DNA from 2 places in the Streptomyces sp. NBC_01474 genome. Region 1 is predicted to be linked to the other one. Evidence: predicted binding sites of a transcription regulator. Region 1 holds the regulator's gene; the other holds the start of a gene.
What was found. Region 1 encodes HspR, which represses chaperone genes until heat shock. Its sites were predicted from a motif close to TTGAGNNNNNNNNNCTCAA; they were not measured.
Positions count from the first base shown of each region.

Region 1 (6,904 bases):
CAGGGCGCGCAGGCCGCGGGCGGTCCCGAGGCCGGTGCCCCGGGTGACGGGCAGAAGGCCGCTGACGACGACGTCGTCGACGCCGAGATCGTCGACGAGGACCGTAAGGACGGTGCCGCGTGACGGAGGAGACCCCGGGCTTCAGCGAGAGCGACGAGCCTGACGTCCCCTCCGGCGCCACCCCCGACGACGCCGAGCCGAAGGCCGCTCCCTCGCCCGACAAGGGCGAGGGGGCGGCCCCGGCCGGGGACGCAGCAGCAGGAGCCGCTTCGGCGGTTCAGAACGTAGGCCTGACGGCCCAGCTGGACCAGGTACGCATGGCGCTCGGTGAGCGCACCGCGGACCTCCAGCGGCTCCAGGCCGAGTACCAGAACTACCGTCGCCGCGTGGAGCGGGACCGGGTCACGGTCAAGGAGGTCGCGGTCGCGGGCCTCCTGACCGAACTGCTCCCCGTACTCGACGACATCGGCCGTGCCCGTGAGCACGGAGAGCTGGTCGGCGGCTTCAAGTCGGTCGCCGAGTCGCTCGAGGTGGTCGCCGCCAAGATGGGGCTCCAGCAGTTCGGCAAGGAGGGCGAGCCCTTCGACCCGACGATCCACGAGGCCCTGATGCACTCGTACGCGCCGGACGTCACCGAGACGACCTGCGTCGCGATCCTGCAGCCGGGCTACCGGATCGGCGAGCGCACCATCCGCCCCGCGCGGGTGGCGGTGGCCGAGCCGCAGCCCGGGGCCCAGCCGGCCAAGGGCGAGTCCTCCAAGGGCGGGGAATCGGCTGCCGCCGACGACAAGGAGAGCGGTGGCCCGGACGAGGGCTGACGTCAGTAAGCAGCGAGAGGAGGGACGTCGAGGATGAGCACGAAGGACTTCATCGAGAAGGACTACTACAAGGTCCTCGGCGTCCCCAAGGACGCCACCGACGCCGAGATCAAGAAGGCGTACCGCAAGCTCGCCCGTGAGAACCACCCCGACGCCAACAAGGGCAACCTCAAGGCGGAGGAGCGCTTCAAGGAGATCTCCGAGGCGAACGACGTCCTCGGCGACCCCAAGAAGCGCAAGGAGTACGACGAGGCGCGCGCCCTGTTCGGCAACGGCGGATTCCGTCCGGGGCCGGGCGGGGCGGGCGGCGGCACCTTCAACTTCGACCTGGGCGACCTCTTCGGAGGCGGCCCCCAGGGCGGTACGGCAGGGGGTGCCGGCGGGTTCGGCGGCGGACTCGGGGACGTCTTCGGCGGCCTGTTCAACCGGGGCGGCGCGGGCACCGGCACGCGCACGCAGCCGCGCCGCGGCCAGGACATCGAGTCCGAGGTCACACTCAGTTTCACCGAGGCGGTCGACGGGGCGACGGTGCCGCTGCGCATGTCGTCGCAGGCGCCCTGCAAGGCCTGTTCCGGCACCGGCGACAAGAACGGCACACCGCGCGTGTGCCCGACCTGCGTCGGCACGGGCCAGGTCTCGCGCGGTGGCGGCGGCGGTTTCTCGCTGACCGACCCGTGCGTGGACTGCAAGGGCCGCGGCCTGATCGCGGAGACACCCTGTGAGGTCTGCAAGGGCTCGGGCCGTGCGAAGTCCTCCCGGACGATGCAGGTCCGCATCCCGGCCGGCGTCTCGGACAACCAGCGCATCCGGCTGCGCGGCAAGGGCGCGCCGGGCGAGCGCGGCGGCCCCGCGGGCGACCTGTACGTGGTCGTGCACGTGGACTCCCACCCGGTCTTCGGCCGCAAGGGCGACAACCTCACGGTCACCGTGCCGGTCAGCTATCCGGAGGCCGTGCTCGGGGGCGAGGTCAAGGTCCCCACGCTCGGCGGGCCCCCGGTCACGCTCAAGCTGCCCCCGGGCACGCCGAACGGGCGGACGATGCGGGCCCGCGGCAAGGGCGCTGTCCGCAAGGACGGCACCCGTGGCGATCTGCTCGTCACGGTGGAAGTCTCGGTCCCCACGGATCTGACCGACACCGCGAAGGACGCCCTCGAGGCGTACCGGAAGGCGACTGCGGACAGCGATCCGCGGGCAGAACTGTTCCAGGCCGCGAAGGGAGCATGAGCGTATGGACGGCCGTCGACGACAGAGTTCCTTTGTTGGCAGGGCCTATGAGCTGACCGACGAGACTCCGGTCTATGTCATCTCGGTGGCCGCCCAGCTCAGCGGGCTGCATCCGCAGACCCTGCGCCAGTACGACCGTCTCGGCCTGGTCTCCCCGGACCGTACGGCCGGGCGCGGCAGGCGCTACTCGGCCCGCGACATCGAACTGCTCCGCCAGGTGCAGCAGCTGTCGCAGGACGAGGGCATCAACCTCGCGGGCATCAAGCGCATCATCGAACTGGAGAACCAGGTCGCTGCGCTGCAGGCCCGGGTGGCCGAGCTGTCCTCCGCGGTGGAGGGCGCGGCCGCCGCGATGCAGCAGCGCGAGGCGGCCGTCCACGCCTCCTACCGGCGGGACCTGGTCCCGTACCAGGAGGTCCAGCAGACGAGCGCGCTGGTCGTGTGGCGGCCGAAGCGGCCGCAGGACTGACCTATGTGCGACTGACCTGTGTACATACGTGAAGGGGCCCGGAGGCTGTCACCTCCGGGCCCCTTCGTGTGCGCCTACCGTCCTGCCGTCCGCCACAGTGCCACCACGAGTGCGGCGCAGGGCGTCAGCGCCGCCAGCGGCCGGCGCGAGCACCTGTTCGGCCACGCCGGGAGAGCGGGGCCTGAGCATGATCTGCCGGAAGGGGACGCCCACCCAATCCCTCGCCGGCCGCCCAGGTCCCAGGCGCTCTGAGCGTGGTGGAGGCGATGGTTCGGCGTTGGCCGAGGGCCTGAGCGCGGCCCGGGTCCTGGCCCTGGCGTCGCGAGGGGCCCCGGAGGTGTCGACTTCCGGGGCCCCGTCGTGCCTTGGCTCTCAGCCGACCTTGAAGGTGATGGTCGCGGGCCGTCCGTAGCGCCCGTACGCGTCACTCGTCTCGGCCTGCACCGTGTAGGGGCCGATGGCGGTCGCGCGCCACGTCAGTGCGGGGCCGGTGGTGTTCTTCACGAACCCGTCCGGACCGCTGACCACCCATCGGTAGCCGACCGCCACATGGCCCGGCTGCGCCGCGGGTGTCGCCGTGACAGTGACGTCCTGTCCGTAGCCGTGCCCAGCGCAGTCGTTCACGGTGCACTCCGTGAACGGCGCGGACAGGGTCAAGGCCGGGGCCGCGGGCGCGTCCGGGGTGGCCGGGGTCCGGCGCTGCAGCGCGGCGGTGTCCGACGGAGCTGAGTCGACGCCGTCTCGGTCGACGGTGGTCACGTAGTACCAGGAGTCGCCCGCCGGGGCCGTCGTGTCGTCGAAGACCAGGGCGGTGACCGGCCGCGGGGTCAGCAGGGTCCAGGCCCCGTTCGGGTCCGTGCGGCGGTACACGCGGTAGTCGATGCTGTCGGCCGACGGCCAGGACAGTCGGGTCGCGCTGTCCAGCGGGAGTGCGGTCGGGGTGCCGGGCGCGGCCAGTGCGGAGGCCGCCGGGCGCACGGCCGTCGTCGGCTCCGAGGCCGGGGAGATGTTCCCATCGGTGTCGACCGCGTACACCCGGTACTCGGTGTGGACGCCGACTGCCGCCGTGGCGTCCAGGTATGAGGTGCCGAGAACGATTCGAGGCCCGGCGGGGTCGGTGCCCTCCGGCGTCGTCACCCATACCTCGTAGTGCGCGGTGTCGTCCGTGCCCGCCTGCCAGCTGACGCTGTTGCCCGCCGTGGTGGCGTCCGCGGTGACGCCCTGCACCTGATCGGGCGGGGTGCTGTCGGGAGCGCCCGTGTCGGCGGTGGCGGACGGGGCGGAGACATTGCCTGCGGCGTCGCGCGCGACGACCCGGTAGTACCAGCGGTGTGTGGTGGCGAAGGAGGGCGTGTCGCGGAAGGACGGGTCGGTCAGCCAATCGGACACGGCGGTGTACGTCCCGCCCGCCGTGGCCGAGCGGAGCACCTGGTAGGCGGCGGCGCCGGTGGCCGTCTGCCAGTCCACCCTGACGGCGCCGCCCTCGATCCGCGTGGCCTTCAGGCCGCCGGGAGCGCCCGGTGCGAGCTTGTCGACGGTGGTGATGCCCTGCTCGGTGGTGGCGGCGGAGCGGTTGGCTGCCTTGTCGATGGCCCGGACGCGGTAGAAGTACTTCGTGCCGTCGGCGGGTGGGGTGTCGCTGTAGGCGGTGCTGGTGGCGGTGAGGTCTCCGCTGATGTTCGTCCAGGTGGTGGAGGCGGCAGGACGTCGGTACACGCGGTACCCGCCCAGGTCCATCTCCACGTTCTTGCCCCAACTCACCGCGGTTTTCCTGGTGTCGGTGCTGTAGGCGACTTTCGTCCCGGACGGCGTGCGCGGGGCCGTACCGTCGACCGATGCAGAGGTGCGGGGCGTGTAGGCGAACGTGACGTTCGCGGCGCCGGTCCAGTTGACGAAGTCGACGCGGAGCGTGTGTCTGCCGGAGGGGACGGTGACATTCACGGTCTTGCTCTGGGTCGTGGAGACGTTCTTCCACACGTCGACCTTGCGGACGCCGTCGACATACACGCGGATGCCGTCCCGCGTGGCGGCGGCGAAGGAGAAGGGCCCGCCCGAGCCGAAGTCGCGTGTCACGCTCCAGCGCACGCCGAAGCTGTTCGTGGGCAGGCCGGAAGCGGGAGCGCCGGTGCCCCAGTCCTGGTCGATCTTCGAGTCGCAGTCCGTCCTCTTCGGCGTACCGGAGAAGCTGGTGTTGGCGAAGAACTCCCGCTTGAAGACGGGCGAGGCGCAGGTGACCGCTGCGGCGTCGGCAGCCGGGGCGACGGCGCAGAGCAGCCCGCCCGCGGTGGCTGCTATCACGGTCGCGGCTGCGATGGGTCTGGCGGATGTCATGACGATCAAGACATGCGAGGGGGTCTCGGGGTTGTACGCCTCGGGAGGGCGGGATGACGGGGTGAGGGAGGACGCGGGCCGCGCGCCGTCGACCCGCCGTTCCCGGCCGGCATCACCCGCGACGCGATCACGGCCGGCGAACCGCGGCGCGCACGCCGTGAAGGCCGCGGCTGCCGGGGCGATCACCGTGGCGAGCACTCCGGGCCGCGGTTTCCCGGGAGCACGCTCCAGAACTGCGCTACCTGTGACCACGCCCACCGGGGTCCGGAACCAGGCTGCTGTCCGGGCTGCCGGCTCACGTCGGCCGAAGGCGACCTGGTCGTCCTGAAGAGCTCCTGACCGGCGCGGACGAGCCGCCGGAGACAGGGCGCGGGAGTCGTGAAGGTCCTGGGGAGGGGGCCGGGACGAGACGCGGAGGGTATGTGTTCAACCCGTGAGTTTGCTCACGGTGACGGCGGACCTGGCGCGGTAGAAGCCCTGTGGCCTGTGCGGCGTCTGGGGTTACCCGGAGTACGTCTGAATTCACCACTGGAACGCATCGACCTGTTTCCGTCTCGTTAGGGATTCACCTCTTGACGCTGCGTGTTGGGCGGAGTTGGCTTCCAGCCACCTCGGCCGCAACGACGCGGTCACTTCAGGGAGGTAGAGAAAGTGAATCCGCGTACGAAGCGCGCCGCTCTTGTCGGTGTGGCGTCCGCCATGGCCGTGGCCCTCAGCGGGTGCGGCAGCAGCTGGCTCGAGCCGGAGAGCGACTCCGCGGGCAAGGCGTCCGCCCGGCAGAACATGGACCTGAAGATAGGCGTGCTCCTGCCGGAGAAGGAGACCGCGCGCTACGAGAAGTTCGACTATCCGCACATCAAGAAGGAAGTCGAGGACCTCACCAGCGGCAAGGGCCGGGTCCTCTACGCCAACGCGGAACAGAACGCGAAGCGCCAGGAGAGACAGGTCGACCAGATGATCGCCGACCGGGTCGACGTACTGATCCTCGACGCGGTCGACTCCCGGTCCATCGCGGGATCGGTCAAGAAGGCCAAGGACGCGGGCATCCCCGTCATCGCCTACGACCGCCTGGCCGAGGGCCCCGTCGACGGCTATGTGTCGTTCGACAGCGACCAGGTCGGCCATGTGCAGGGCATGGCGCTCCTCAAGGCCCTGGGTAGCAAGGCGTCCAAGAACAGCCGGATCGTCATGATGAACGGCTCGGTCACCGACCCGAACGCCGCGCTCTACAAGGACGGCGCCCTCGCCGAGCTCAAGGACCAGGTGACGATCTCGAAGTCGTACGACACCAAGGACTGGAAGCCGGAGAACGCGCGGGCCAACATGGCGCTCGCGATCGAGGCCATCGGCGCGCAGAACATCGCCGGTGTCTACTCCGCGAACGACGGCATGGCGGGCGGCATCATCACCGCGCTCAAGGCCGCCGGTGTCACCCACCTCCCGCCGGTGACCGGCCAGGACGCCGAACTCGCCGCCGTGCAGCGCATCGTGACGGGCGACCAGTACATGACGGTCTACAAGCCGTATCCCGAAGAGGCCTCCACCGCCGCGCAGATGGCGGTCCTCATCGCGCAGCAGCGTGGCATCGAGTTCGACGCGCTCGCGAAGGACCGCGTCGACAGCCCCACCACCCCCAACGTCCCCTCGCTCCTGGTCCAGGTCGTCCCGATGACCCAGAGCAACATCAAGTCGACGGTGGTCAAGGACGGGATCTACAAGGTCGGGGACATCTGCTCGGCGAAGTACGCGGCGGACTGTGCGCGGATCGGGCTGAAGTAGGCCGGCGGACGGCACGGCGCCCCTCGGTCCGGGGCGCCGTGTCGGATCAGCTGCCGGAGATCGTGAACTCGGCCGTGTTGTTGGCCAGGCGAGGGTCGAAGGCCGAGATGCGCAGATCCGGGTTGTCGTTGCGCGTAGCGACCGAACCCTTCGCGCCGCCGTCCACGACGCGGTCGACGCGCAGGGTGAAGTCGAATGTCGAACGGGCCTTCTCCCAGAGCAGGATCGGCGTCCGGCACGTGTACAGGCCGGGGCCCGTCTCGTCACAGCCGGCGGGCTTGCG
Region 1 is NZ_CP109449.1:5,390,460-5,397,363, reverse strand. Features, by position in the region: gene dnaK (molecular chaperone DnaK) at 1-123, shown strand, start outside; gene grpE (nucleotide exchange factor GrpE) at 120-818, shown strand; gene dnaJ (molecular chaperone DnaJ) at 852-2,042, shown strand; gene OG758_RS24750 (heat shock protein transcriptional repressor HspR) at 2,047-2,511, shown strand; gene OG758_RS24745 (PA14 domain-containing protein) at 2,884-4,842, opposite strand; gene OG758_RS24740 (sugar ABC transporter substrate-binding protein) at 5,494-6,621, shown strand; gene OG758_RS24735 (hypothetical protein) at 6,668-6,904, opposite strand, start outside.

Region 2 (6,904 bases), 1.1 Mb from region 1:
CGGGCCTCTTGTGAAGGCCTCGTGCAGACTGGCCTGATGCGCATCGAACTCGCGACGGAGCCCGGAAACCCCGACCGGCCCAACGAGGACTTCGCCTCGGCGGCCGTACCCGCCTCCGGACAGGGGGGAACGCTGGTGGTCCTGGACGGGGTCACACCACCCCGGGGCGAGAGCGGCTGTCTGCATTCCGTCCCCTGGTTCACGGCCCGGCTGGGCGGCGCGCTGGGTGAACTGTCCGTTTCGCGGCGGGATATGACGTTGCCCGCCGTCCTCGCCGAGGCAATCCGCCGCACCGCCGACGCCCATGAGCAAACTTGTGACCTTTCTCACCCGCGTACGCCTCAGGCAACCGTGGTCCTGGCACGGTGGGACGCGGAGCGTGTCGAGTATCTGGTGCTGTCCGACTCGGTGTTGTTGGTCGAGGACGCGTCCGGATCGGTCACGGCACTGGTGGACGACCGGCTCGACCGCGTGCCGCGCTCCTCTCTCGTCACGGACGAGGTGGCCGACGCGACCGTGCGCAACAAGGAGGGCGGCTTCTTCACGGCCGCCGCCGACCCCTCGGTCGCCGCCCGAGCGGTCACGGGTGAACTCCCCCGCGCGCGGGCGCGCACGCTCGTGGCACTGACCGACGGAGTCACGCGCTGGGCCGAGAAGTTCCGCGAGGGCGACTGGGCGGACCTGTTCGCGCTCGTGCGCAAGGAGGGCGCCGAGGCGGTGGTCGCGCGCGTACGTGCCCTGGAGAACGCGGACGAGAGGGACCGGGTCTTCCTGCGGCGCAGCAAGACCCACGACGACGCGACGGCGGTGTACGTGGAGCTGTAGGGCCTAGCTCTCGGCGCCGGCGTTCAACTGGTGGAGCAGGCGAGCCAGTTCCGCCACCTCGCTGCGGTCCCAGCCCGCGAGCTGGCGTACGTACGTGGCACGGCGGGCGTCGCGGACCTGCCGGAAGTTGGCGCGGCCCTCGTCGGTGAGGTGGACGAGCCAGGCGCGGCCGTCGGCGGGGTCGGGCTCGCGCGCGACGAGACCGAGGTCCTCCAGGGCCCGCAGCTGCCGGCTCATGGTGGCCTTGCCGACGCCGACGTACGCGGCGAGTTCGGTGGCCCGCTGCCGGCCGCACTCCTCCAGGCGCGCGAGCAGTCCGTAGGCGGCGGGTTCGAGGTCCGGGTGGACGGCGCGCGCCATCTCGCCGGAGGACGCGCGGGCTCGCCTGAGGAAGACCGTCAACTCCCTTTCCAAGGACAAGAATTCGTGGTCCACACCACTCTCCGTCGCGTCGAATTCGGCGCCCGGCCGCGCGCCGTTCCCGTCCTCGTGCACGTCAGCACCCATGTCAGGGTTTCCCGTTTCTGAAAGTTTCCGCCATTCGCGGCCATTGCCGCAGCTCCGCCAGTATTTCGCAGGAGTAGACCAACGGCAGCATCCGGGCCCCCTTCCCTCCCGGCGGTCTACGTGCGTAGCTTCATTGGTGACATGTCCACACCAGTGACATGTCGAAAGGTCCCCCCACCGAGCTCACAGAAGCTCAACGAGGCCTTCGGAGGCACGCAATGCCCGTGCACAGATCCGGAACCGTCCGCCGCCCGCGCCTCAGGCGCTTCCCGGCGGCCGGAGTCATCCTCGCAGCGCTCTCGCTGCTGTTCACCCTGCCCACCGCGGCCCAGGCCGCCGACGTCCCCGCCCGTGGCTCCGCCACGATGGGCATGGGCGTCGCCGAGCACGACGGTCAAGGCGGCCTGCCCACCGGCGACAAGGCCGTCCAGACCGAGGGCGTGGACACCAGCAGCCACAACGGCAACGTGGCCTGGTCGACGCTCTGGAACAGCGGCGTGAAGTGGGCCTACGTCAAGGCCACGGAAGGCACGTACTACACGAACCCGTACTTCGCCCAGCAGTACAACGGCTCCTACGACGTCGGCATGATCCGCGGCGCGTACCACTTCGCGACCCCGGACACGACGACCGGCGCCGCCCAGGCCAACTACTTCGTGGACCACGGGGGCGGCTGGTCCCGGGACGGCAGGACCCTGCCGGGCGCGCTCGACATCGAGTGGAACCCGTACGGCGCGTCCTGCTACGGCAAGACCGCGGCCGGAATGGTCAGCTGGATCCGCGACTTCCTGAACCAGTACAAGGCCCGCACCGGACGCGACGCCGTGATCTACACGGCGACGAGCTGGTGGACCGAGTGCACCGGCAACTCCAGCGCGTTCGGGGCGACCAACCCGCTCTGGATCGCGCGCTACAACACCGACCCGGGCGCGCTCCCGGCCGGCTGGGGCTTCTACACGATGTGGCAGTACACGTCGTCCGGCCCGACGGTCGGCGACCACAGCAAGTTCAACGGCGCCTACGACCGGCTGCAGGCACTGGCCAACGGCTGAGCGAGCGGAGAGCGGCCGGCCTCCCCCAGGGGTCCGGCCGCTCCTGCGAGGGCGGTCAGCAGCTGCCCGCCCGGGCGGTCCCGCTCCACGAGGTTCGTGCAGCCGGTGGTCCGTCGAGCCACAGCACGCACGTACCTGCGTCGGCGGCACACGGTGCGCCGGCGCATCACCCCCGGCTGACGGCGGTGCTGAACGCGGAGACCAGGTTCCAGGCGGGGTGCAGGCGGCACTGCGCGGCCGGCTGCCTATCAACTGGGGCCCGTCCGCACCGGGCACACGCGGAAGGCCCGAGCCCCCAAGAGGGCTCGGGCCTTCGTCATCCGGCAGCGTCCGTCACGCCGCCACCGGAACCTCCACCGCGGCCGGAGCCAGTGCCAGTTCGAGCACCTGCCGCACATCCGTCACCGGGTGCACATCCAGCTTCTCCAGGACCTCGGCGGGGACGTCGTCCAGATCCGCCTCGTTCCGCTTCGGGATGACGACCGTGGTGATGCCGGCCCGGTGCGCGGCGAGCAGCTTCTGCTTGACGCCACCGATCGGCAGCACGCGCCCGGTCAGCGACACCTCACCGGTCATCGCCACATCCGTACGGACCTGGCGCCCGCTGAGCAGCGACGCGAGAGCGGTCGTCATGGTGACACCCGCGCTCGGACCGTCCTTCGGCACCGCGCCCGCCGGGAAGTGGATGTGCACGCCCCGGTCCTTCAGGTCGGCGACGGGCAGCTCCAGTTCGGCGCCGTGCGAGCGCAGGAAGGAGAGCGCGATCTGCGCCGACTCCTTCATCACGTCACCGAGCTGACCGGTCAGGGTCAGGCCGGCCGCGCCCGTCTCCGGGTCGGCGAGGGACGCCTCCACGTAGAGGACGTCGCCGCCCGCTCCGGTGACCGCCAGTCCGGTGGCCACGCCCGGCACCGCCGTACGACGCTCGGCCGGGTCCTGCGCCGCCTCGGGCACGTGGTGCGGGCGCCCGATGAGGCTCCGCAGGTCGGTGTCCTCGACGGTGAACGGCAGCTCGCGCTCGCCCAGTTCGTGCTGGGCCGCGACCTTCCTCAGCAGCCGTGCGACGGACCGCTCCAGGTTGCGCACGCCGGCTTCCCGCGTGTACTCCCCCGCGAGCTTGCGCAGCGCGCTCTCGCCGAGGGTGACCTCGTCCTGGTCCAGACCGGCCCGCTCCAGCTGGCGCGGGAGCAGGTGGTCGCGGGCGATGACGACCTTCTCGTCCTCGGTGTAGCCGTCGAGGCGGACCAGCTCCATACGGTCGAGCAGGGCCTCCGGGATGGCCTCCAGGACGTTGGCCGTCGCGAGGAACACGACGTCGCTGAGGTCGAGTTCGACCTCCAGGTAGTGGTCGCGGAACGTGTGGTTCTGCGCCGGGTCGAGGACTTCGAGCAGGGCGGCCGCCGGGTCGCCCCGGAAGTCGGACCCCACCTTGTCGATCTCGTCGAGCAGCACGACCGGGTTCATCGACCCGGCCTCCTTGATCGCGCGCACGATCCGGCCCGGCAGGGCACCCACGTACGTACGCCGGTGTCCGCGGATCTCCGCCTCGTCCCGTACGCCGCCGAGGGCGACGCGGACGAACTTGCGGCCCATGGCGTGCGCCACGGACTCGCCGAGCGAGGTCTTGCCGACGCCGGGCGGGCCGACGAGCGCGAGTACCGCGCCGCCCCTGCGCCCGCCGACGACGCCGAGCCCGCGCTCGGAACGCCGCTTGCGCACGGCCAGGTACTCGGTGATGCGCTCCTTCACGTCCTCGAGGCCGGAGTGCTCGGCGTCGAGAACGCGCTGGGCGCCCTGGATGTCGTACTCGTCCTCGGTGCGCTCGTTCCACGGCAGTTCGAGCACGGTGTCGAGCCAGGTGCGGATCCACGAGCCCTCGGGGGACTGGTCACTGGACCGCTCCAGCTTCTCGACCTCCTTGAGCGCGGCCTCACGGACCTTCTCGGGAAGGTCGGCGGCCTCGACCCGCGTGCGGTAGTCGTCGGACTCCTCACCCTCCGTCTCGCCGTTCAGCTCGCGCAGCTCCTTGCGCACGGCGTCCAGCTGGCGCCGCAGCAGGAACTCGCGCTGCTGCTTGTCGACGCCTTCCTGCACGTCCTTGGCGATGGACTCGGCCACGTCCTGCTCGGCGAGGTGCTCGCGCAGCTGCTCGGTGGCCACCTTGAGCCGGGCGACCGGGTCGGCCGTCTCCAGAAGCTCCACCTTCTGCGGCGTGCTCAGGAAGGGCGAGTAGCCGGAGTTGTCGGCGAGCGCGGAGACGTCGTCGATCTGCTGGACGCGGTCCACGACCTGCCAGGCGCCGCGCTTCTTCAGCCAGTTCGTGGCGAGTGCCTTGTATTCGGTGACCAGCTCGGTCACGGAGCCGGGCAGCGGCTCCGGCACGCTCTCCTCGACCGCGAGGCCCTCCACCCACAGGGCGGCGCCGGGGCCGGTCGTGCCCGCGCCGATCCGTACGCGGCTGCGGCCACGGATCAGGGCGCCGGGGTCGCCGTCGGCGAGCCGGCCCACCTGCTCGACGGTGCCGAGCACGCCGGTGTTCGCGTACGTGCCGTCGATCCGGGGAACAAGAAGCACCTTCGGCTTGCTGCCGCCCACAGATCCGCTGGAACGGGCCGCTGCCTGAGCGGCCTCCACCGCGGCGCGTACGTCGTTGTCGTTGAGGTCCAGGGGCACCACCATTCCGGGCAGCACGACCTCGTCGTCGAGCGGCAGCACGGGCAGGGTGAGCGGTGTGGACGTCGATGCCATGATCTCCCCTTAAGCAGTCAAGTTGAGCTATGCCGACTCAATGCACGTGAGCCTCCGAATGTTCCCCAGGCGCTGTTCGCTCTCGGCGATCAGTGGATGGGCAGGGGAAAGCCACAGCTCAGAGGGGGTGTGTGACGTGTACGACCATGGGCCGACCGGGGGACGGGTGACGCGTCAGGCCGCGGACGGTCCCGGCGCGCGGCGCCACCGGCGCACCAGCGGCCAGGTCCCGACGCCGATGGCCAATGCCATGAGGTGACCCCAGCTCGTCATCGGGTCCGCGAACTCGACGAGGTCCTCGACCAGCATCCCGCCGACGACGGCGAGCACGGCCCAGCGCAGCCAGGGCGTGAGGAGACCGGCGAGCGCCCCGATGCTCGCGGCCACGCCGAAACTGATCCCGTAGTCGAGGCGGTGCAGCGAGCTCTCGGGCAGGTGCCCGGCCATCACGGAGAGCCCGACGGGCACCTCGGTGGCGAGCGTCGCCACGGTGTGACCGAGGACGAAGACACCGGCGGTGCGCCGGCCGCCGATCCGGCGTTCCAGCGCCGTGAGGACGACCAGGAAGCCGATCGCGAACGGGGACGTGATCCCGCCGGCGATCCACAGCGCACTGGCGACCAGCACGAACACGGGCGCGTGCGCGAGGTGCGCCGCGTCGGTGCTGGAACCCCGCAGCGCGGACGCGACGACGCCGGGATCGGCGAACAGCGCGAAGAGGGACGTGCCGACGAGCACGGCGGCGTAGGCGAAGGTGAACGGCGTCCCCGTGGGCGTCGGCAGCAGCCGCCAGGGGCGCATCCGGCGCCGGGGGCCGGCGGTCTCGGGCGGGATGCGCTCGCCGGTCGCGGGTCCGGCAGCGGCAGGCGCCATGCCACAGGCCGCCGGCTGAGCCGGGACGGCATCGAGCAGGGGCCGCGAAGCCTCGGGCAGCGTCCCCGAAGAAAGCGTGCACGGAGAACCAGCCCTCGAAGAAACGTCAGCCCCGTCGGCCTCGACCGTCACGCCACGCTCCACCTGCGGCATCCTTTCCCTTCCGGCCCGCCCCAGCTTTCGCCTCCCGTACCCGCGCTGTCCATGACCGACGCCACGTGCGGCATGACTCACAGGCCGCACACGAGCGCCCCAACTCCCTTGCCAGGGACGGCCGGGCGTCGAGCCGGTTGCGGCAGGATGGACGCCATGTCCACCTCGTACCCCATCCCGTACGACGCCGACCACACCGCCCCCGTCGTCCTCGACCGGCGCGAAGGGCCGTTCGGAGAGGTCGTACTGCGGCGCCACGGCGCGCTGCTCCAGATCATCGCCAATGGATGCTTCCTGATGGACACGTCCGACGGCCGCTCCGAGCGCCTCCTGGTCGACGCGGCGCTGGACGCTCTCGACGACCGCCAGGCGCCCGGAATTCTCATCGGCGGGCTCGGTGTCGGATTCTCCCTCACACACGCGGCTGCGAATTCCCGCTGGGGCCGCATCGCCGTCGTCGAGCGCGAGCCGGCGATCGTCGACTGGCATCGCGAGGGCCCGCTGTCCGAGTTGTCACGGTCCGCGCTCGCCGATCCACGCACGGAGATTGTGGAGGCGGACCTTGTCTCGTACATCCAGGAATCGGCCGAGACGTACGACGCACTGTGTCTCGATATCGACAACGGACCCGACTGGACAGTGACGGAGGGTAATGACAGTCTCTACTCACCGGTAGGCCTCGCGGCCTGCCGGGCGCGGCTCGCTCCTGGCGGTGTGCTTGCCGTGTGGTCCGCACAGCCCTCCGC
Region 2 is NZ_CP109449.1:4,291,351-4,298,254, forward strand. Features, by position in the region: gene OG758_RS19565 (protein phosphatase 2C domain-containing protein) at 37-825, shown strand; gene OG758_RS19570 (MarR family winged helix-turn-helix transcriptional regulator) at 829-1,332, opposite strand; gene OG758_RS19575 (lysozyme) at 1,551-2,384, shown strand; gene lon (endopeptidase La) at 2,718-5,132, opposite strand; gene OG758_RS19585 (rhomboid-like protein) at 5,307-6,005, opposite strand; gene OG758_RS19590 (spermidine synthase) at 6,315-6,904, shown strand, end outside.
Region 2: the regulator HspR is predicted to act here: its motif matches at 5,155-5,173, upstream of lon (endopeptidase La).